DNA from 2 places in the Mesorhizobium sp. M1006 genome. Region 2 is predicted to be linked to the other one. Evidence: predicted binding sites of a transcription regulator. Region 2 holds the regulator's gene; the other holds the start of a gene.
The links. Region 2 encodes PhoB, which activates phosphate uptake and scavenging genes when phosphate is short. Its sites were predicted from a motif close to TGTCATNNANCTGTCAT; they were not measured.
Positions count from the first base shown of each region.

Region 1: a site for PhoB is predicted at 3,811-3,827, ahead of NKH60_RS04325 (ceramide glucosyltransferase). Genes of this name have one in related genera too.

Region 1 covers NZ_JAMYMZ010000003.1:225,479-236,135, reverse strand. Annotated here, with positions in the region: gene NKH60_RS04335 (2'-deoxycytidine 5'-triphosphate deaminase) at 1-1,043, opposite strand, end outside; SAM riboswitch at 1,179-1,256, shown strand; gene NKH60_RS04330 (O-succinylhomoserine sulfhydrylase) at 1,327-2,517, shown strand; gene NKH60_RS04325 (ceramide glucosyltransferase) at 2,555-3,706, opposite strand; gene apaG (Co2+/Mg2+ efflux facilitator ApaG/CorD) at 3,934-4,326, shown strand; gene NKH60_RS04315 (Hsp33 family molecular chaperone) at 4,333-5,343, opposite strand; gene argF (ornithine carbamoyltransferase) at 5,506-6,417, opposite strand; gene NKH60_RS04305 (aspartate aminotransferase family protein) at 6,432-7,631, opposite strand; gene NKH60_RS04300 (GcrA family cell cycle regulator) at 7,987-8,511, shown strand; gene NKH60_RS04295 (magnesium and cobalt transport protein CorA) at 8,609-9,616, opposite strand; gene phoU (phosphate signaling complex protein PhoU) at 9,733-10,458, opposite strand; gene NKH60_RS04285 (ATP-binding protein) at 10,576-10,657, opposite strand, start outside.
Region 2 covers NZ_JAMYMZ010000018.1:36,010-46,666, forward strand. Annotated here, with positions in the region: gene NKH60_RS18595 (sugar ABC transporter permease) at 1-87, opposite strand, end outside; gene xylF (D-xylose ABC transporter substrate-binding protein) at 229-1,269, opposite strand; gene NKH60_RS18605 (ROK family protein) at 1,555-2,799, shown strand; gene phoB (phosphate regulon transcriptional regulator PhoB) at 2,809-3,498, opposite strand; gene phoU (phosphate signaling complex protein PhoU) at 3,515-4,222, opposite strand; gene pstB (phosphate ABC transporter ATP-binding protein PstB) at 4,255-5,058, opposite strand; gene pstA (phosphate ABC transporter permease PstA) at 5,055-5,906, opposite strand; gene pstC (phosphate ABC transporter permease subunit PstC) at 5,910-6,899, opposite strand; gene pstS (phosphate ABC transporter substrate-binding protein PstS) at 6,959-8,020, opposite strand; gene NKH60_RS18640 (hypothetical protein) at 8,674-9,027, shown strand; gene NKH60_RS18645 (DUF2865 domain-containing protein) at 9,112-10,083, opposite strand; gene NKH60_RS18650 (hypothetical protein) at 10,417-10,632, shown strand.

The DNA.
Region 1 (10,657 bases), on a different contig from region 2:
TTCGAGCCGAGATCAGTGCCGTAGAGCGCCCGCGGCCGTTTCAGCATGTGCTCATAGACCAACCGTCCGACGATCTGGCCGTGGTCGAGGATGAACGGCACTTCGTGGCTGCGTACCTCGAGCACCGCCCGGCTGCCGGTGCCGCCCGACGCCGAATGGCCGAAACCCGGGTCGAAGAAACCGGCATAATGGACGCGGAACTCGCCGACCAGCGGATCGAAGGGCGTCATTTCGGCGGCGTAGAGCGGCGGCACATGCACCGCCTCGCGCGACACCAGAATATAGAATTCGTCCGGATCGAGCACCAGCTCGCCGGCACCGCTCTTGTAGAGCGGCTCCCAGAAATCGACGACATCCTGCGCGGCGCGCTTGTCGACGTCGACGAGGCCGGTGTGGTGCTTGCCGCGATAGCCGACCAGCCCGTCCTTGTCGCCGTCGAGGTCGATCGATAGCGCGATGCCCCCGCCTGAGATGTTGGGTGGTTCGGTGGCGACCAACATTTCGGCGCGGTGCAACTCGTGCAACTCGTTTTCCGACAAGAGCGCATTGCCGGTGCGGAACCTGATCTGCGACAGCCGCGAGCCGATCCGCACGACGATCGGGAAAGTGCGCGGGCTGACCTCCAGGTAGAGCGGGCCTTCATAGCCGGCGGCGATCTTGTCGAACTCGTGGCCGCGGTCGGTCATTACCCGAGTGAAGATATCGAGCCGTCCGGTCGAGCTTTTCGGGTTGGCGGAGGCGGAAATATGGGCGGGCAGCGCCAGGCTTTCGAGCAGCGGCACGATGTAGACGCAGCCGGTTTCCAGCACAGCACCTTCGGCGAGGTTGATCTCGTGCAGCTTCAGCCGGTCGAGCTTGTCGGCAACCCTGTGGTCCGGGCCGGGCAAGAAGGAAGCACGCACCCGCCAGGCCTTGTCGCCGAGCCTGAGGTCAAGGCTGGCCGGCTGGATCTGATCGGCATCGAGCGTGCGCGGCGATTTCAGCGCGCCCGTCTGGAACAGCGCGGAAATATCCTGATCGGGAAGAATGCCTGTCTGCCGCAAGGGTCTGGCTCCGTTCGAACGCCGGGCGAGGTCTTGTTCTGTCGCAGGTCCGACCGTGGACGCGTTTGGCACCTGCTTGGTACAACCCTCTTAATCATGCCGGCAATTGACGCAAGCGTGGCGCGGGTCTAAAGCTCGTTATCCCGTGGTGATTTGGCCGGTCGGCTTGCAGCCACGTTAAACAAGTCGCTAAAGGACCGTCGGGCCGCAAGGCCATATGGACCGGTTGCGACTTTCGCGACCGGTTTTTTGTTGTTTGGACCAATTTTGGTGTTTGGATGGAATGATGACCAAGAAGCGCGACTGGAAGCCTCAGACCGCACTCGTGCATGCCGGAACGCTGCGTTCCGGCTTCGGCGAGACCTCCGAGGCGATGTATCTCACCCAAGGCTATGTCTACGAGACGGCGCAAGCGGCGGAGGCCCGCTTCAAGGGCGAGGAGCCGGGCTTCATCTATTCGCGCTATGCCAATCCGACGGTCGACATGTTTGAGAAACGCATGTGCGCGCTGGAAGGAGCCGAAGACGCGCGCGCCACGGCATCCGGCATGGCGGCGGTGACGGCAGCACTGCTGTGCAGCGCCAAGGCGGGCGACCATATCGTGGCGGCGCGCGCGCTGTTCGGCTCCTGCCGCTGGGTGGTCGAGACGCTGGCGCCGAAATACGGCATTGAGGCAACGCTGGTCGACGGCACCGACATCGCCAATTGGGAAAAGGCGGTCAAGCCAAACACCAAACTGTTTTTCCTGGAAAGCCCTACCAATCCAACGCTGGAGGTAGTCGACATTGCCGCCGTCGCGGCACTTGCCAATTCGATCGGCGCCAGGCTGATCGTCGACAATGTCTTCGCTACGCCCTTGCAGCAGAAACCCCTGCAGCTCGGCGCCCACATCGTCGTCTATTCGGCCACGAAGCATATTGACGGCCAGGGGCGCTGTCTTGGCGGCATCGTTCTGTCGGACAAGAAATGGATCGACGAGAACCTGCATGACTATTTCCGCCACACCGGCCCAAGCCTCTCGCCCTTCAATGCCTGGACGCTGCTGAAAGGCCTGGAGACGCTGCCGCTACGCGTACGCCAGCAGACGGAAAGTGCCGGCCGCATCGCGGATTTCCTGGCCGAGCGCCCGCAAATCGCCCGTGTCATCTATCCCGGCCGTGCCGACCACCCACAAGCGGCCGTGGTCAAGAAGCAGATGTCGGGTGGCTCGACGCTGATCTGCCTCGATGTGAAGGGCGGCAAGCAGGCGGCCTTTGCCTTCCAGAACGCACTCGACGTCGTGCTCATTTCCAACAATCTCGGCGACGCCAAGAGCCTGATCACCCATCCGGCGACGACGACGCACAAGAACTTGACCGATGAGGCCCGCGCCGAGCTCGGCATCGGACCGGGAACGCTCAGGCTGTCAGTTGGCCTTGAGGACGCCGACGACCTGCTCGAAGACATCGAGCAGGCACTGAGAGTTGCCGGATAAGGGCTGGCCGAACAGAGGCGAGCGGGAACGCGCCCGATCAGGCACCGGACGGGGTCTCTTCCAGCTCCGCGACGGTCTTTGTCTGGATAGTCATCACATTGCCGCGCCAGTCGACGGCGCCGCTCAGCCATCCGCGCGCCCAAATGGCGGGAAGCATCAGGTCTCGCGCCATCATCGCCGGGATCGTGCGCGGCGACAGGTGCCATCCCTTAGCCGAGGCCAAAGCGCATTCCGGCAGGTAGGCCGCGACCAGCACGGCGATGGCGGTTGCCGGCAGGCTGACGCCGGCGTCAGCCGCCGCGATCAGCGCAAGCACCAGCGGCGGCGCCGCGCCGATCAGGATCTCGGGGGCGAAGAACAGCGCGAAGGTGACGCGGCGCAGCCGCGCCCAGCGCGCCTGCCGCGACCAGATCTCGCCAAGCGTGCGCCGGCCGAGCGGCTGTTCGAAGGGCGAGGCGACAAGATTGACCCGCAGTCCGAGCCCGTTGACCAGCTTGGTCGCGGCGGCGTCCTCGGCGATCTCGGCGGCAAGCGCGCGGATGCCGCCATTGGCGTCGAGCATCGGCTTGTTCCACAACATGCTCTTACCCTGCGCGAAGCCGAGGCCGAGCGCCTCTCCGGCGTACTGCCAGCGTGCCTGCAGCGTGTTGAGAAAGGCGCATTCGACCTCCCCCCAGAAGCCGTCCGGCCGTGAGCCGATCGGCGTCGAGCAGACGAGGCCAGTACCATGCCGCCATGCCGCCATCAGCTGCTGGACGTAGTCGCTCGGCATAAGCACATTGGAATCGGCAAGAATGACCCAGCGATAATGCGCCGCTTCCCAACCCTTCACGCAATTGTTGAGTTTTGGATTGCCGCTGATGCGGTCGTCACCGACTAGAAGGCGGGCGCGAATAGCTGGAAAGCGCGCCATTGCGGCGGTGATCGGCTTGACCACCGGGTCGTCGGCATGGGCAACGCAGAAGATGAGTTCGTAGCGCGGCCAGTCGAGTGAGAAGGCGCGCTCCAGCGTCTCTTCGGCAAACGGCTCGACGCCGCGTGCCGGGATGACGATCGATACCGGCGGCGCGTTGGCGGGCGGTGCGATCCTGGCTGGTCGCTTCAGCTTCAGCGAAGCTAACAGGATGCTGGCGAGATTTGAAAGAAGGAGGGCTATGGAAAGGAGAGCGGCTGCGAATGTCGGTTCCATCGAGATCTGGTCACTCCAGAAGTGCCGGCCGCATGACGGCCGTTTTCAACAATTCGACAGAACGCTGAGTCGCCCGGCACAAGCCTGCACACCATCATTGTCATGTGTCACTTAAATGACATTGTTTTTCGGCACCTGCGCTCGAGTCGGGCAAGGAGATGACGCGCATCGTTGATCAAACTGCGCTGAGCGTCGAAAGTTCCATCTACATTGCTTTGGAGCAGTTTATGTACAGCGCCGTCACCCGCAACATCGAAGTGCAGGTCAGGCCGTTCTATCTGGAGGATCACTCCGACCCGCCGCAAAACCGCTATGTCTGGGGATATCAGGTGACCATCGACAATCAGTCGGATGAGTTCGTGCAGCTTCTGTCGCGCTACTGGCACATTACCGACGGCACCGGCAAGGTCGAGGAAGTGCGCGGCCCCGGGGTCGTCGGCGAGCAACCCGGACTCAACCCCGGCGACAGCTATCAGTATACGTCTGGATGCCCGCTCTCGACGCCGTCCGGCATCATGGTCGGGCACTACACCATGCGCAACAGGCGGGGCGAGACGTTCGACGTCGCCATCCCCGCCTTCTCGCTCGACTTGCCGGGAATGCGGCGCACCGTCAATTGACGGCGGTCATCCGGCCGCTGCAAACTCCGCCGGGTCGAAGTCATATTGCTTCGAGCAGAATTCGCAGGCGACGTGAATGCTGCCATCCTCGGTGCTGTCCCTGATCTCCTCGGCGGAAAAGCCTTCGAGGATGCCGTGGATCTTCTCCCTCGAGCATGAGCACTGGTCGGCGACCGGCACCCCGCCGAACACGCGGACGCCATGCTCGTGGAAAAGCCGGTAAAGCAGCCGTTCGGCGCCGATCGTCGGATCGATCAGCTCGGTCGGTTCAACAGTACCAAGCAGCGCCAGCAGCTCCTGCCAGGAATTGTCGGTCGGGTCGTGGATTTCCTCACGCGGATCGCCGTCGCCACCTGGAAGGTCGGGTACGCGCATGCGCTCCGCCGACTGCGGCAGGAATTGTGCCAGCAGGCCACCGGCCCGCCATTGTTCGCGGGCACCGCCGACGCCGGGCGTCAGAAGCTTGGCAACCGAAAGCCGGAGGTCGGTCGGAATCTGCTCCGACTGGCGGAAATAAGTGCGTGCGGCATCTTCCAGTGTGACGCCGTCGAGCTGGACGATGCCCTGGTAGCGTTGCGTGTGGGCGCCCTGGTCGATGGTCAGCGCCAGGACGCCGCTGCCGAGCAGCGTCTGCGGTGACGTCTCGCCGGCAGAAGTCAAAGCCTGCAGCCGGTCGGCATCGAAGCGGGCGTAAGCGCGCAGCGCGTGCGGCGTGGAGAAATCCGCGACCAGCATGTCGACCGGCCCGTCGGTGCGGGTCTGCAGAATGAACTTGCCCTCGAACTTCAGCGAAGTTCCGAGCAATACCGTCAACACACAGGCTTCAGCCAGGAGCCGGGCGACCGGCTCGGGATAGTCGTGGCGGCTGAGAATAGCATCGAGCATCGGCCCGAGCTGGACGGTGCGACCGCGCACGTCGAGCGGGCCGACCTCGAACGGCACGACATGGTCGTCGCCGGCGTAGCCGAATTCGCCGAGCTTGGGTTTATGTTCAGCCAATTGATGAGTTTCCAACATGACAAAGCTCCGGGGCGCGGCGATGCCGCCCTCCGGGGCGCATGCGACGAGACGCGCTCGATTTGCGTGATGCGCCTGAGATAGGCACCACCAACTCCCGGATCAAGGCGGCCCAGATCAAGGCGGCGCAGATCAGGCCGGCCCGGATCACCGCGGCTCGTATCAAGCGCCCAGGCACCAGGCCAGGACCGCCTTCTGGGCATGGAGCCGGTTCTCGGCCTCATCGAACACCACCGAATGCGGTCCGTCGATGACCTCGTCGGTAACCTCCTCACCGCGATGCGCCGGCAGACAGTGCATGAACAGCGCATCCGGCTTGGCTTTCGCCATCAGTGCCGCATTGACCTGATAGGGCAGGAAGACATTGTGGCCGCGGGCACGGTGCTCCTGGCCCATCGACACCCAGCAGTCGGTGACGATGCAGTCGGCCTCGTGAACGGCCTCCTCGGGCGAACGGGTGAATTTCAGCTTGCCGCCATTGGCTTTCGACCAGTCGACATGCTTCTGGGCCGGTTCGCTGCCCTCGGGCACGGCGACATTCAGCTTGAAATGGAACCGCGCGGATGCCTCCAGCAGCGAATGCAGCACGTTGTTGCCGTCGCCGGTCCAGGCGATCGTTTTACCGGCCACCGGACCGCGGTGCTCTTCGAAGGTCATGATGTCGGCCATCAGCTGGCAGGGATGGGTCTCGTCGGTCAGCCCGTTAATGACGGGGACCGTAGCGTTTTCCATCAGTTCCAGCAGCCGGTCATGCGAGGTGGTGCGGATCATGATGGCATCGACGTAGCGCGACAGCACCTTGGCCGTGTCGGCAATGGTCTCCGAGCGGCCAAGCTGCATCTCGGTGCCGGTCAGCATGATCGTCTCGCCACCCAACTGCCGCATACCGACGTCGAACGACACGCGCGTGCGCGTCGACGGCTTGTCGAAGATCATCGCCAGCACCTTGCCTTCGAGCGGCTTGCTGCGTTCGCCGGCCTTGAGCCTTGCCTTTCGCACCGCTGCGTCGTCGAGCATGAAGCGCAGATCGCCTTCGGAAACGGCGGAAAGATCGGTGAAATGGCGAAGGGACATCAGGAATTCCAGGATTACTTCGCAGCGGCAGCGACGATGGCATCTGCCAGGCTCTTGGCGCCGGCACGAATGCGCTCGAGCGCTTCGTGGATCTCGGCGTCGGTGACGGTGAGAGGCGGCAGCAGGCGGATAACGTTGTCGCCGGCCGGAACCGTCAAGAGATGCTGGTCACGCAGTGCCACCGTGACCTTGGTGTTGGGCATCGCGCATTTAAGCCCGAGCATCAGGCCGGTGCCCCTGATGCTTTCGATAACATCCGGAAATTCGTCGGCGACGCCAGCGAGCCCCTGCTTCAACAGCAGTGCCTTGCGCTGGACGTCTTCGAGAAAGCCGTCTTCCAGTACCACGTCGAGCACGGCGTTGCCGACCGCCATTGCCAGCGGATTGCCGCCGAAGGTGGTGCCGTGCACGCCGGCGGTCATGCCGACCGCTGCCTCGTCGGTGGCGAGGCAGGCACCCATCGGGAAGCCGCCGCCGATGCCTTTGGCCACCGCCATGAGGTCGGGGGTGACACCCGCCCACTCATGCGCGAACAGCTTTCCGGTGCGGCCGACGCCGCATTGGACCTCGTCGAAAATCAGGAGCAGTCCGTGCTGATCGCAGAGCTGCCTGAGCCGCTTCAGCGATTGCGTCGGCACTTGCCTGATGCCGCCCTCGCCTTGCACCGGCTCGATCAGGATCGCCGCGGTTTCAGGCGTGATCGCCTTCTCGGTGGCATCCACATCGTCGAAACCGACCTGGTCGAAGCCGTCGACCTTGGGGCCGAAACCTTCCAGATACTTGTACTGGCCGCCGGCGGCGATGGTCGCCAGGGTGCGGCCGTGGAAGGCGCCTTCGAAGGTGATTGTGCGGTAGCGCTCGGGATGGCCCTTGACGAAGTGGTAGCGCCGCGCCGTCTTGATGGCGCATTCGAGCGCCTCTGCGCCGGAATTGGTGAAGAACACCTTGTCGGCAAAGCTTGCGTCGGCCAGCCGCTCGCCGAGCCGGCTCTGTCCCGGAATCTCGTACAGATTAGAGACGTGCCAGAGCTTGGCGGCCTGCTCGGTGAGGGCCGCGACCAGATGCGGATGGCTGTAGCCCAACGAATTCACGGCGATGCCGCCGGCGAAATCGAGATATCGCTCGCCCTTGTCGGTGACCAGCCAGGTGCCTTCACCGTGGTCGAAAGCCAGGGGTGCGCGAACAAAGGTCTCGAAAAGCGCCGAACCGCTCATTATATGCGTCTCCGGAACCGGAAAAATCAAAAAGCCGCCAAAGCGGCGGCCCTTGTGGCTTATCGTGTTTTTCGGCCGTGAAGTCAACGAAAAGGTCGCGCAAGGTCGCGCGGCAAGCCCCCCAGCATAACGCCGGCTCCTAAGCGACCGGGCAAGTTGGGGAAAACCGAAAAAACCGATTCGTGTTGGCCTTGGGACTCTTGTCACCGAGTCAGCGCATAAGGTAATTGTAGCAGAGAAATAACTAGATTTCGTGCGGCGGACCTAATCACCCGATATATGTGGTGTCTGCCCGGCAGAAGCCGGGTCGGGAATGGATTCCGATTGCCGCACGTTTCAGCAGGAGCGCGGTCTCATGAACTGGACTGACGAGCGAGTCGAACTTCTCAGAAAATTGTGGTCGGAGGGCCTCAGCGCCAGCCAGATCGCCGCACAGCTTGGCGGGGTCAGCCGCAATGCGGTCATCGGCAAAGTGCACCGGCTGAAACTGTCCGGTCGCGGACGCACGACCGCCTCACCGGCACGCCAGAAGAAGACGGTGCAGGGATCGACGATCCAGAAATCGGTGTCCCGGGCAGCAAGCGCCACGCGCCATGCCACCACCTCGATGTCGATCGGTGCGACCGCGCTCAAGGCGCAGTTCGATGCCGAACCGGTGGCGCGCCACTATATCCGCCCGGTCGAGAACGTCGTCGTGCCGATCTCGCGGCATCTGCAACTTGTCGAACTCAACGAGCGCACTTGCAAATGGCCGAACGGCGATCCGCTTTCGGAAGACTTCCATTTCTGCGGCAACGACGCCGCCGAAACCGGCCCCTACTGCAAGTACCACGCCCGCGTGGCGTTCCAGCCGGCATCGGAGCGGCGGCGGAGCAGGTGAATGGTGAATGGTGAATGGTGAATGGTGGCGGGCTGAGCTTGGAGTAAGAAAGCAAGGCTCTTGCCTAGCCCTATTCACTATTGATCATTCACCCACTTCATAGCCACCCATTCTTGCGAAACCGCCAGTAAAGAAACGTGCAGATCAGGGCAATTGCCGCCAGGACGGCCGGGTAGCCATATTCCATCCTCAGTTCCGGCATGTCGCTGAAATTCATGCCGTAAATGCCGGCGAATGCCGTCGGCACGGCCAAGATTGCGGCCCATGAGGCAAGCTTCTTGGAGATCGCCGTCTCCTGGCTTTGACCGACCAGAAGGCTCGCCTCGAAGGCGAAGGCGAGAACCTCACGCAGGCTGTCGATCTTTTCCTGGACAGTGCGGATGTGGTCGGTGACGTCGCGAAACAGCGGGTGCATGGCTGTGTGGATTTGCGGCAGATCGGCGCTGGTGAGCCGCCGGCAGACCTCCACCAGCGGCAGGGCCGCATTACGCAGGCGCAAGAGATCGCGGCGCAGCATGTAAAGCCGTTCGATATCGGAGCCGGTCATCGGTTTCAGCAGAACCTTGTCCTCGATCGCCTCGACCTCGTTTTCGATCTGCTCAAGCACCGGCATATAGTTGTCGACGATGAAATCGAGAATGGCGTAGAGGACGAAATCCTCGCCCTTGGCAAGGGAATGCGGGCAGCTTTCCCAATGCTGGCGAACGGCGGCGTAGGAGGTCGACGGGCCATGCCTGACGCTGACGATGTAGCCCGCGCCGACGAACAGATGCGTCTCGCCGAAGGTGACGCGGCTGTCGATCAGCTGCGCCGTGCGGGCAACGATGAACAGGGCATCACCATATTGCTCGATCTTCGGTCGCTGGTGCGGATGCTCCGCGTCCTCGATCGCCAGCTCATGCAGATGGAATTGCGCCTGGACGCGCAGCAACAAATTGCGGTCGGGCTCCAGCAGTCCGATCCAGACCACGTGGCCCGGCTTCCCGGCCCATTCGCCGGCTTCCTCGATCGGAATGTCGGCGATGCGCCGCCCAGCCGTATAGACGCCGCAAGCGATTATACCCGACATCGGCGGCGCAGGAGCAAACTCGCGGACATATTCCATCGCAGCCTCCTGAAGGCGTGGCCTTCATCGCGGAACTGAGAAGTCGGCGCGTCGAAAGCTTAGCGCAATTTTCTGTCGGGTGGCGAATCCGAAATTCGCATCAGTGCTGAGAGAACTCACTTCGCTGGTTGGGTTGCGGGAAGAATAATCTTGTCCGTCTTATCGCCCTTCGGACGATCGGCCGGCATCTGGTCGCCGGTGACGATATAGTAGATCGTCTCGGCGATGTTGGTGGCGTGGTCGCCGATGCGCTCGATGTTCTTGGCGCAAAACAGGAGATGTGTGCAGGGCGTGATGTTGCGTGGGTCTTCCATCATGTAGGTCAGCAATTCGCGAAACAGAGAGGTGTACATGGCGTCGATCTGGTCGTCGCGGTCGCGCACGAAACCGATTTTCTCCACCGACCGCGACGCATAGACGTCGAGTACTTCCTTGAGCTGGGTCAGTGCCAGATTGGCCAAAGCCTCGAGGCCGCGGAACAGGCTGTTCGGCTGGCGCCCGTCTGCGACGGCAACCACCCGCTTGGCGACGTTCTTGCCGAGGTCGCCTACCCGTTCGAGGTCAGCCGAGATGCGGATCGCGCCGACGATCTCGCGCAGATCCGTCGCCATCGGCTGGCGTTTGGCGATGATGATGATCGCCTTGTCGTCGATCTCGCGCTGTCCCTCATCCAGAACTAGGTCGTCCCGAATGACTTTCTGGGCAAGCCCCGGATCCGCATTGACCAGCGCCGCGACCGCCTGCTCGACCATGCGCTCGGCATGCCCGCCCATCGCAGCGATGCGCTTCGACAGATATTTCAGCTCCTCGTCATAGGCGCTGACGATATGCACGGACTGCATGGACGAAATGCCTTCCCGGGATCTCGTGGTTGAGTCGTTCCCTCGAATCCCCGCTGATACGCTAGCCGGATGACAGAAAAAAGAAACGGCCCATTATGTGCTAGAGATAGTACTACGTTAGCGAGCCGGCAAATGGACCGTGAACGCCGCACCCTTGCCGATCTCCGACCTGATGGAGAGTCTGGCGTTGTGGCGGGTC
Region 2 (10,657 bases):
GAGAAATCGGGCAACGATGCCGAGCTCGGATTCCCGTGCCCGGTCTGCCGTGCTGTCGACCGGCGTGTTGGACGTCGTGTCGGTCATGATGTTTCTCCCGCCGGGTTGCCGTCTGCCGCGGATGCCGGAAGCAGCCTAGAAGTTATCCGCCGGAAGCGGAAAAACAACTCTTGTTGAAAAACGCCGCGGCGAGCGGCCGCGGCGTTCGGACTTCTCGGAAACGTCGGCTCAGTTGCAGACTGCAACAGTGCCAGCCGTCACGCCGGCGCAGACCTCTTCTTTCTTGATCCAGCCGGCGTCGATGACGACGTTGAGGTTGTCCTTGGTGATGGCGACCGGGGTCAGGAACAGCGACTTGACGGTATTGCCGCCGGGCGTGGTGAAATCCTTCACGCCGGCAATGTCGGTCATCTGCTTGCCGTCGGCCAGCTGCGAGGCGATCTCGGCGGCATTCTTGCCGAGCTCGCGCGCATCCTTCCACACCGACACGGTCTGTGTGCCGAGCGCGATGCGGTTCAGCGCGGCGTGGTCGCCGTCCTGGCCCGAAACCGGAACCGATCCGGCCAGCCCTTGCGCTGTCAGCGCGGCGACGACGCCGCCGGCAGTGCCGTCATTGGCCGCGACCACGGCATCGACCTTGTTGTCGTTGGCGGTCAGGAACTGTTCCATGTTCTTCTGAGCGTTGGCCGGCAGCCAGCCGTCGGTATAGGCCTCGCCGACATTCTTGATCTTGCCGCTGTCTATTGCCGCCTTCAGCACCTCCATCGAACCGGCAAACAGGAAATCGGCATTCGGATCGGAACCCGAACCCTTGATGAAGACATAGTTGCCTTCCGGCTTCACCTTGAAGACTTCCCGGGCCTGCATGCGGCCGACTTCCTTGTTGTCGAAGGTCAGGTAAAAGACGTCCTTGTTCTCGATCAGCCGGTCGTAGCCGACAACCGGAATACCTTCGTCCAGCGCCTTTTGCACGGCCGGCCCGATGGCCGAGGCGTCCTGCGCCAGGATGATCAGTGCGTTGGCGCCCTGCGAGATCAGGCTCTCGACGTCGGTGAGCTGCTTGCCGGGGTTGGACTGTGCGTCGGCGGAAATATACTTGTCGCCTGCGGCCTCGATGGCCGCCTTCATTGCGGCCTCGTCGGTCTTCCAGCGCTCTTCCTGGAAGTTCGACCAGGAAACGCCGATGACCTTGTCTTTAGCCTGCGCCACCGACGCCAGCGCCAGCGTCATGGCGACACTCGCCAGAATGGCGGTCGTGAATTTCTTCATCATATCCTCCCTGCGCCGCGTACGGCGTGACCAATTGGCTCAAAGACCAGCTTAGAAGCTCTAATTTTTTCGAGCCTCGAAAAAATACTGGTCCGATCTCCGGCTGCTGTCAACATCGATTCTGATGGATTTTGATGACTCTGCGAGTTTTTTCGAGCGTCGGAATAAACGATGACAGCGCCACCTGCATCTGACACTATTTGCCTCATCCGACACTATTTGTCGGACATTACCGACGGCTTCCGGTTCATGAGCGGCCGCGGCAACCGGGAGGAAAGCAAAACAATGTCGGTCGGAATCCGCCATGACGATTTGCGCCGGCGCAACCGGGCGATGGTGATCTCGGCGGTGCGCCGGGCCGGCCAGCCATCGCGTACTGAGATCGCAGCTACCACCGGCCTCAGTCATTCGACCATATCGGCGATTTCTTCCGACCTGATACGGGAAGGCATCCTCGCCGAGAGCAAGCCAAGTGAGCCCGTTTCGTTGAAACGCGGTCGTCCGCAAGTCGGCCTCGCCCTCAACCCGGAAGCGGCGGCGGTGCTGACCGTGGTGTTGTCGCTGAATTTCCTTTCGGCCGCCATTATCGACTACACGGGACAGGTGGTCGCCGAGGAACAGCGCCGGCTGGACACGCTGACTATGCCGCGCGACGAGCTGATCCGTGAATGCATGGCCATCGTCCGGCGCCGGCTGCAGGATCCAGATCTTGACGTCCGCAGTGTCGCCCGCATCGCCCTGGCGATTCAGGGCATTACCGACTCCCCTGCACGCGCCATGCTGTGGTCGCCGATCACGCCGCAGACCGACATCGCCTTTGCCGACATGCTGGAGGACGAATTCGGCATCCCGGCAACGGTGGAGAACGACTGCAACATGATGGCGGTGGCTTTGCGCTGGCGCAATCCGGATCGCTATCGCGATGACTTCATCGCCATCCTGCTTTCGCATGGCATCGGCATGGGGCTGGTGCTGAAGGGCGAACTGTTCACCGGGACGCATTCCTCGGGCGGCGAATTTGGCCACATGATCCATCGTCCGGGCGGCGCGCTCTGCCGTTGCGGGCGGCGCGGCTGCATCGAGGCGTATGCCGGCAACTACGCCATCTGGCGCAACGCCAGGCAGATGAGCGAAGACAGCGAACCGGTCGCCGACGTCAGCGACGCCGACATGCGCGCACTGGCGGCCCGGGCGCGCGAGAAAGATGGGCCGGAACGCGAGGCCTACCGCAAGGCCGGCGAAGCGCTGGGTTTCGGTCTCGGCTCGCTGTTCGCGCTGATCGATCCGGCACCGGTCGCGATGGTCGGCGCCAGTGCCGCCGCCTTCGATCTGATCGAGCCGGCCTTGCGGAAGGCAATCGCCCAGACCGCCGGCGGCCAGCATTCAGGCTCGATCTCCTTCGATACAGAGCCGAACGAATTGCCTCTGATCCGCGAAGGCTGCGCGATGCGGGCGTTAAGCTTCGTCGACCAGGAGATTTTCGCGCCGGGCGCGCAAATGAGGCCCAGCGTCAGAAAGAACGTAGCCTGACCAGGCGGGTCAATCTTCCCTGATCGCATAGCCGGCGCCGCGGATGGTGCGGATGACATCCGGCATCCGGCCGTTGTTGACGGCTTTGCGCAGCCGCCCGACATGCACGTCGACGGTGCGTTCGTCGATGTAGATTGTCTCCCCCCAGACATTATCGAGTAACTGGCTGCGCGAGAAGACACGGCCCGGATGCCGCATCATGAACTCGAGCAGCCGGAATTCGGTCGGCCCGAGCCTGATTTCGCTCTTCTTGCGATAGACCCTGTGCGATTCGCGATCGAGCACGATGTCGCCGACCTTCAGCACGCTGGACAGCACTTCCGGCTTGGCGCGCCGCAGCAGCGCCTTGACCCTGGCCATGAATTCCGGTGTCGAAAACGGCTTGACCAGATAGTCGTCGGCGCCGGTCGAAAGACCGCGCACCCGGTCGCTCTCCTCGCCGCGCGCGGTCAGCATGATGATCGGCAGCCGCTCGGTTTCGGGGCGCACCCGCAACCGACGACAGAGCTCGATGCCGGAAACCGCTGGTATCATCCAGTCGAGCACCAAAAGGTCGGGCACATTCTCCTGCAAACGGATCTCGGCTTCGTCGCCGCGTGTCACCACCTCGACCTGGTAGCCTTCGGATTCGAGATTGTAGCGGAGCAGCACACCCAACGGCTCCTCGTCCTCCACCACCATTATGCGTGGTGCGATCATCGGCTGGGCACCCCCATCATGTCACCGGTGCGGACATTGTCGTTTCGTCCTGCTTCGGACGATTGACCGGCAATTGCTCGCCGGTCAGCACATAATACGCATTTTCGGCGATGTTGGTGACATGGTCGCCGATCCGCTCCAGATTCTTGGCGCAGAACAGCAGGTGCGTGCAAGCGGTGATGTTGCGCGGATCTTCCATCATGTAGGTCAACAGCTCGCGGAACACGGACGTGTATTTAACGTCGATGCGCTCGTCGGCGGCACGAAGCTTGGCCAACGCGGCCGCATCGCCTGCAGCATATTCCTCGATGACACCCTGCACCTGGATGAGAACCAGCTGCGCCATCGCGTCGATGGAATGCGACAGGTCCCGCGGCGTGGCGCTGAGGCCGACCGCACTCACGCGCTTGGCGATATTCTTGGCAAGGTCGCCGATGCGTTCGAGGTCGCCCGCCATGCGGATCGCTCCGACCACATGGCGAAGATCGTGGGCCATCGGCTGGCGTTTGGCGATCAGGGTGATGGCGCGGTCGTCCAGTTCGCGTTGACGCGCATCCATGATGGCGTCGTCGGAAACGACGCGTTGCGCCAGCACGTTGTCGGAATTCAACAGCGCCTTGGTTGCCCCGCCGACCATCGAACCGGCGAGGTCGGCCATGTCGCGGATCAGCTTGCTGATCTGCTCGAGATCCTCGTCGAAAGAAGCGACTGTGTGTTCGCCCATGGTCCTGTCCTCATATGCATGATCGGAACGGCTCAGCCGAAGCGGCCAGTGATGTAGTCCTGCGTGCGCTTCTCGCGGGGCGACGTGAATATCTTCTCGGTCCGGTCGAACTCGACCAGTTCACCCAGATACATGAACGCCGTCTGGCGCGACACGCGCGCCGCCTGCTGCATGTTGTGGGTGACGATGACGATCGTGTAGTCGGCTTGCAATTCGTCGATCAGTTCCTCGATCTTGGCAGTCGACAGCGGGTCGAGCGCCGAAGCCGGTTCGTCGAGCAGAATGACTTCCGGCTTCACCGCCACGGTGCGGGCGATACAGAGCCGCTGCTGCTGGCCGCCGGACAGGCTCAAGCCGCTGGCGTTGAGCTTGTCCTTGACCTCGCTCCACAGCGCGGCGCGCTTCAACGCCTGTTCGACGCGGCCGTCCATCTCGGACTTGCCGAGGTTCTCGTAGAGCCTGACGCCGAAGGCGATGTTCTCGTAGATCGACATCGGGAACGGCGTCGGCTTCTGGAACACCATGCCGATCTTGGTCCTGAGGAGGTTGAGATCCTGCGACCGGTCGAGAATGTTCTTGCCGTCGAGCAGCACCTGGCCCTCGGCCGTCTGTTTTGGGTAGAGCTCATAGATGCGGTTGAACACACGCAGCAGCGTCGATTTCCCGCAGCCCGAAGGGCCGATGAAGGCCGTGACGCTGCGCTCGGGCAGCGACAGGCTGATGTCCTTCAGCGCCTTGCTCTGGCCGTAGTAGAAGTTGAGGTTCTTGACCTCGATCTTCGTCTTCTCGGCGACCGTTTCGGCCATCGTCATGTCTGGGGACAACATCTGTGTCATCTGTCCTCTCTGCGTCCGGTAAGGCTGCGGGCGAGGATGCTCAAGCCCAGAACCGTCAGGGTGATTATGAGTGCGCCGGTCCACGCCAGTTGCTGCCATTCCTCGTAAGGGCTGAGAGCGAACTGGAAGATGGTCACCGGCAGGCTGGCCATCGGCGCGTTGATATTGCTGCTCCAGAACTGGTTGTTGAGCGCGGTGAAGAGCAGCGGCGCCGTCTCGCCGGAAATGCGTGCTATCGCCAGCAATATGCCGGTGACGATGCCGGACAATGCGGCGCGGTAGGCGACCGAACGGATCACCACCCAGCGTGGCGCGCCGATCGCGGCACCGGCTTCACGCAACGCGTTCGGCACCAGGTTGAGCATGTCTTCAGTGGTGCGCACGACCACCGGAATGACCAGGATGGCAAGCGCAACGGCGCCGGCAATGGCCGAGAAATGTCCCATTGGCCGCACCATCAGCTCATAGACAAACAAGCCTATGATGATCGACGGCGCCGACAACAGGATGTCGTTGATGAAGCGGACGACGGTGGTGATGCGCGAAAAGCGTCCATACTCGGCCATGTAGGTTCCCGCCAGCACGCCGATCGGCGTGCCGACGACAACGGCGATGATCGTCATCAGCAGGCTGCCCGTGATGGCATTGAGCAAGCCGCCGGCCTCGCCCGGTGGTGGCGTCATCTCGGTGAAGACCGCGAGCGAAAGCCCGGCTGTGCCCTTATAGACCAACGCGCCGAGAATGAGCGCCAGCCAGGCAAGCCCGATGCCGGCGGCGACGACGCAAAGCGCCATCATCACCGAATTCCTGGCTTTGCGGCGGCTGTGGAGCGATGAGGATGTCGACATCGGTCAGGCTCCCGTACGGGCGTCGATCCGCATCAGCATATAGCGGGCGGCGGCGAGGATCAGGAAGGTGATGACGAAGAGGATCAGGCCGAGCGAAACCAGCGAGGAGGTGTAGAGGTCGCCGTCGGCCTCGGTGAATTCATTGGCGATGGTCGCCGAGATCGTCGTGCCCGGCGCGAACAGGGAGGCACTGATGCGATGTGCGTTGCCGATGACGAAAGTCACCGCCATGGTTTCGCCGAGTGCCCGGCCGAGGCCAAGCATGACGCCGCCCATGATACCGATGCGGGTATAGGGAATGACCACGCGCCGGGTCACTTCCCAGGTCGTGCAACCGATGCCATAGGCCGATTCCTTCAGCACCGCCGGCACCGTATCGAAGACGTCCTTGGTGATCGAGGTGATGAAGGGCAGCACCATGATGGCGAGGATCAGCGCCGAGGTCAGAAGGCCGATGCCGTAAGGAGGGCCGGCGAAAAGGCTGGATAGTCCCGGCACGCCGTGGAAGATGTTGATGATGAAGGGCTGTATCGTCGTCTGCAGGAACGGCGCGAACACGAACAGGCCCCAGATGCCGTAGATGATCGAAGGAATGCCGGCCAACAGCTCGACCGCTATGCCGATAGGACGCCTGAGCGGGCGCGGGCAGAGCTCGGTGAGAAAGATTGCAATGCCGATGCCGATCGGAACCGCGATCAGGATGGCAATGGCCGCCGTCACCAGCGTGCCGTAGATCGGCGCCAGTGCGCCAAATTTTTCCGTAACGGGATTCCAGCTCTCAGTCGTCAGGAAAGAAAAACCGAACGACGACAGCGCCTGCCATGAGCCGGCAAACAGCGAGATGGCGACACCGCCGAGGATGACCAGCACAAGAATTGCGGAAGCGCGGGTGAGTCCGCGGAATATGGCATCTGTGAGCGCGAAGCGCCGCACCGTAGCTTCCCTGGCCCGGGCTGCTGCAGATGATGGCACGGCATCGGAAGCGATGGTCATTGGGTCCTCGCGATTAAAGGCAACAGGGAGGGCGCCATCGACGCCCTCCCTGGAGGAGATTACATAGCCGAGTAGAGCGGCTTGCCGTCGTCGCCGACGACTTCCTTGGCCCACATGGCCTTGACGCTCTCAACCACCTTGTCGGGCATCGGAACGTAGTCCAGCTCGCCGGCCATCTCGTCGCCCTTGTCGTATGCCCAGGCGAAGAATTTGAGCGCTTCGCCGGTGGTCGCGGCATCATCCGGCTTCTTGTAGAGCAGGATCCACGTTGCCGCCGTCATCGGCCAGGACTCGGCGCCCGGCTCGTTGGCGAGGATGACGCCATAGCCCGGCTGCGAGCTCCAGTCGGCATTGGCCGCTGCCGCCGAGAACCCCGCCGCGGTGGGCTCGACCTTCTTGCCGTCCTTGTTGATCATATCGGTGTGGGTGAGCTTGTTCTGCTTGGCGTAGGCATATTCGACATAACCGATCGCGCCGCCGGTCTGGGAGACGTTGTTGGCAACGCCCTCATTGCCCTTGGCGCCGATGCCGACCGGCCATTCCACGGCCTTGTCGACGCCGACCTTTTCTTTCCAGACCGCGCTGACGTCGCCGAGGTAATAGGTGAAGTTGAACGTCGTGCCCGAGCCATCGGAACGGTGAACGACCGCGATCGCCTGCGAAGGCAGCTTGACGTCGGGATTGAGCTTCTTGATCGCTTCGTCATCCCAGCTCGTGATCTTGCCGAGGAAGATGTCGGCCAGCGTCGGGCCGTCGAGAACCAACTCGCCCGGCTTGATGCCTTCGAGATTGACGACGGGAACGATGCCGCCCATCACCATCGGGAACTGAGCCAGTCCGGTCGCTTCAAGCTCGTCGCCCTTGAGCGGCGCATCCGAAGCGCCGAAGGTAACGGTCTTGGCCTTGATCTGCTTGATGCCGCCGCCGGAACCGATCGACTGGTAGTTAAGGCCAACGCCGGTGTCTTTCTTGTAGGTGTCGGCCCACTTCGCATAGATCGGGTAGGGGAAGGTGGCGCCGGCGCCGGAGATGTCCGCGGCGAGCGCGGCGGACAGGGTGAGGGTGGTCGTCGCCGCAGCCATTGCAATCGCAACGGCCGCCGAGCGGATGAAATGTCTCATGTGGCCTGCTCCTGTTCGGAATATGGTCTCTCGGCGCCATTCCTCCGGCGCCCGCTGAGGCCAATAGCCCCCGATTATTACAGTCGCATGACAGTTTCATGTCGCTCCGGTAACGACGTCCAGCCGGGTTAAGAAGGAGCGGCCGCGGGCTTTTGTCGGCATGGGCCGCGGTTTGCCGCTGGAATCAGCAGCTTGCGTGAATTCCGGCCGGCATCGTCTGCTCGGCGATCGCAGCCACCGGCTTTAAAAGAAAAAAGCCGGACGGGAGCGCGTTGCATGCAGCCAGAACGTGTCATGGCCGCGCCATCGCCGAAACAGGTCCGTTGGGGTAAATCTGACCCTGTTTCTTGCCGGCGGTCGCTGCTCCCGCCCGTAACTGGAGGAGCGGAACTTCGAATATCCCATTGTCGCCACTGAGCGCGGCTTTGGTATGGTGCGATCGCACCATGGCCTTACGCTGGAAGCGTTGACGAATCGCAAGGTTCTAACTCGCGCTGGACCTCCATCCGCGCCCGACCCGGCGCTCGATCTTCGAGCAACGCCTTCCACTGGAAGTGCGACGACTCTACTTCACGGTATCTACTCCCTTCGCCCTATTCCGCCGGTTGTCGGTTAGGCCGAAGCAGCGTTATAAGCTTGCAGGGGTATTGCTGATGTCTCGACGGATTCTGCCTGTCTTCCTGTGCCTGGCGCTGCCTCTGGGAAGCGGCTGCGCGCGCAGCTATGACGGCACCGTCATCATTCCCAAGCCGCTCGATGTTCGCCGTTTCTGGGACAGGCCTTCGCCGCAGGCGCAAGCCGAACAGTCGCAACTGGAGACCGACGTCTTTCCAGTGGCGCCGCAACCGCCGAAAAGGCCGGCGGTGCGCAGGAGCGCGGCTTCCGTTGCAGCGCCTCGGAGGAGGGTCACCAACAACCCGCCCATGCTGTCGCCGGAGCCGACGAAGCCGCTAACTTGCAAGAATGTCAGCGAGCCCGGCAAACGGGCCCGCATGGTCTGCGAATAGCCAACCGTCCGTCGGTTGATGCGCACGGCTCCAGGCCTTGAAGCGGCTATCCGGCCAGCCGTCTCGGAACATCGCCCGCCTTGGTCAGTCCGCTGGGAAGAAGGCCGGCCCGACCACTCTCACCGGCCGCGCGCCGATCGCTCTTTCGATCGACTGATGCTGGGCAGCCCCCTGCACTTCGGCAGCCTGCGTTTTTGCCTCTGCCGGAGCGGCACCGGCGGTTTCGATCCCGGATTCAGGAATTTCCGCGACGACGCCAAGATCCGGCTTTGCCGTCGGCAACGGTATGATGGCGTTGGTCATGTTGGCCGGTGTCACGGTTCGTGCCCTGAGCTCGGCGACGCGCCGGTAATAGCGCTTGACGTCGCAGGCCTTGAAGTTCGCGTCGTCGCGGTACCGGAACGCGGCAGGTAGCTCCACATAGGGTTTTCCCGACTCGAGCGCGACCATCTCCTCGGTCTCGCGAGTGGCGTCGCTCAGCGTATAGAGGTCGACGCCGGCATCGTCGCAGATGTAGCGACACTGATCGACCGTTTCCCTCTGATCGTCGCTCTTGGCGAACTGCGATTTTGGCGCGGGGAAGAAATATCCGTCCGACAAGCGAACGCAAAACAGCATCCGATTGCCGCCAATTGTTGTGCCTGCGGACTGGGCCTTGGGTGCCGTGCGTTGCTGCGCCGGCTGTTTCTTGGCAGCGGGGGCGGCGCAGCCCAGCGCGACAAACCTGGCCTTCAGTCCGGACGTGTCCCTGCTCGAATTCGACAGTCTGGCGATCTGCCGTTGCACCTCCGCCTTGCTGCTGACCAGGTCGGCGCAGGGATTGAAGAAGAAGCCGGCGGTTTTCGCTGCGCATCTGCGTTGTCTCTCAAGCTTTTGAATCGCGGCGAGTTGCCGGCGCAGTTGGGCAAGCTCGGGGCTGGTCCCGCCGCTGCGCCCCGCCGAAAGCAATTGGCTCCTGATGGCACCGCAGCTATCCGCGTAGGAGAAGGATGTGCCGAGCGCAACGGCTATTGCCGACACCAGCATCAGAATCGTGAGGGGCCAGAAGCGTGTCATTGGAACGACCATTATCCTTGTTGCACCGAGAACAGGATTTCTTTGTCGACTATGGATAAGTACTAGCTAAATCAGTTTTTCCTAATTGAAGTAGATCAAACCGCCACCAGAGACTTTAGCTCTAGTGTATTAGATCCACTCGTGTAAATTCAATATTACATTTTTATTTCAAGATTGAGACGAACCGGCAGCAACGCCGGCGGACGCCCGCCACGGCGAAGTTTGATGCGCGCGGCGGGTTCGGCATCGCGATCAATCCGGCGTTACCGGCCGGCCGTCGCTGAAACCTTAGCCCTGGGATCGGCGTTGAGCGGCCAAAGGAGGAGACCGCAAATGTCGATCCACTTCACTGTCGCGGACCTGACCAGGAATCTGTTCCATTCACTTTGGTTGGACCATGAACGCGCACCGAGGCCACTCGACCACGAGCAGAGGCTTTTGCTGGAGTGCTATCTCGCCGGCCAGATACCGGAATCGGCTTGGAGCGACTATGTCTTCGAGGTGCCGGAACTGGCGCGACATGTCGAGGCGAGACGAAGGCGCCACTAAAGCGCATCGCGGTCGACCGGGCGTC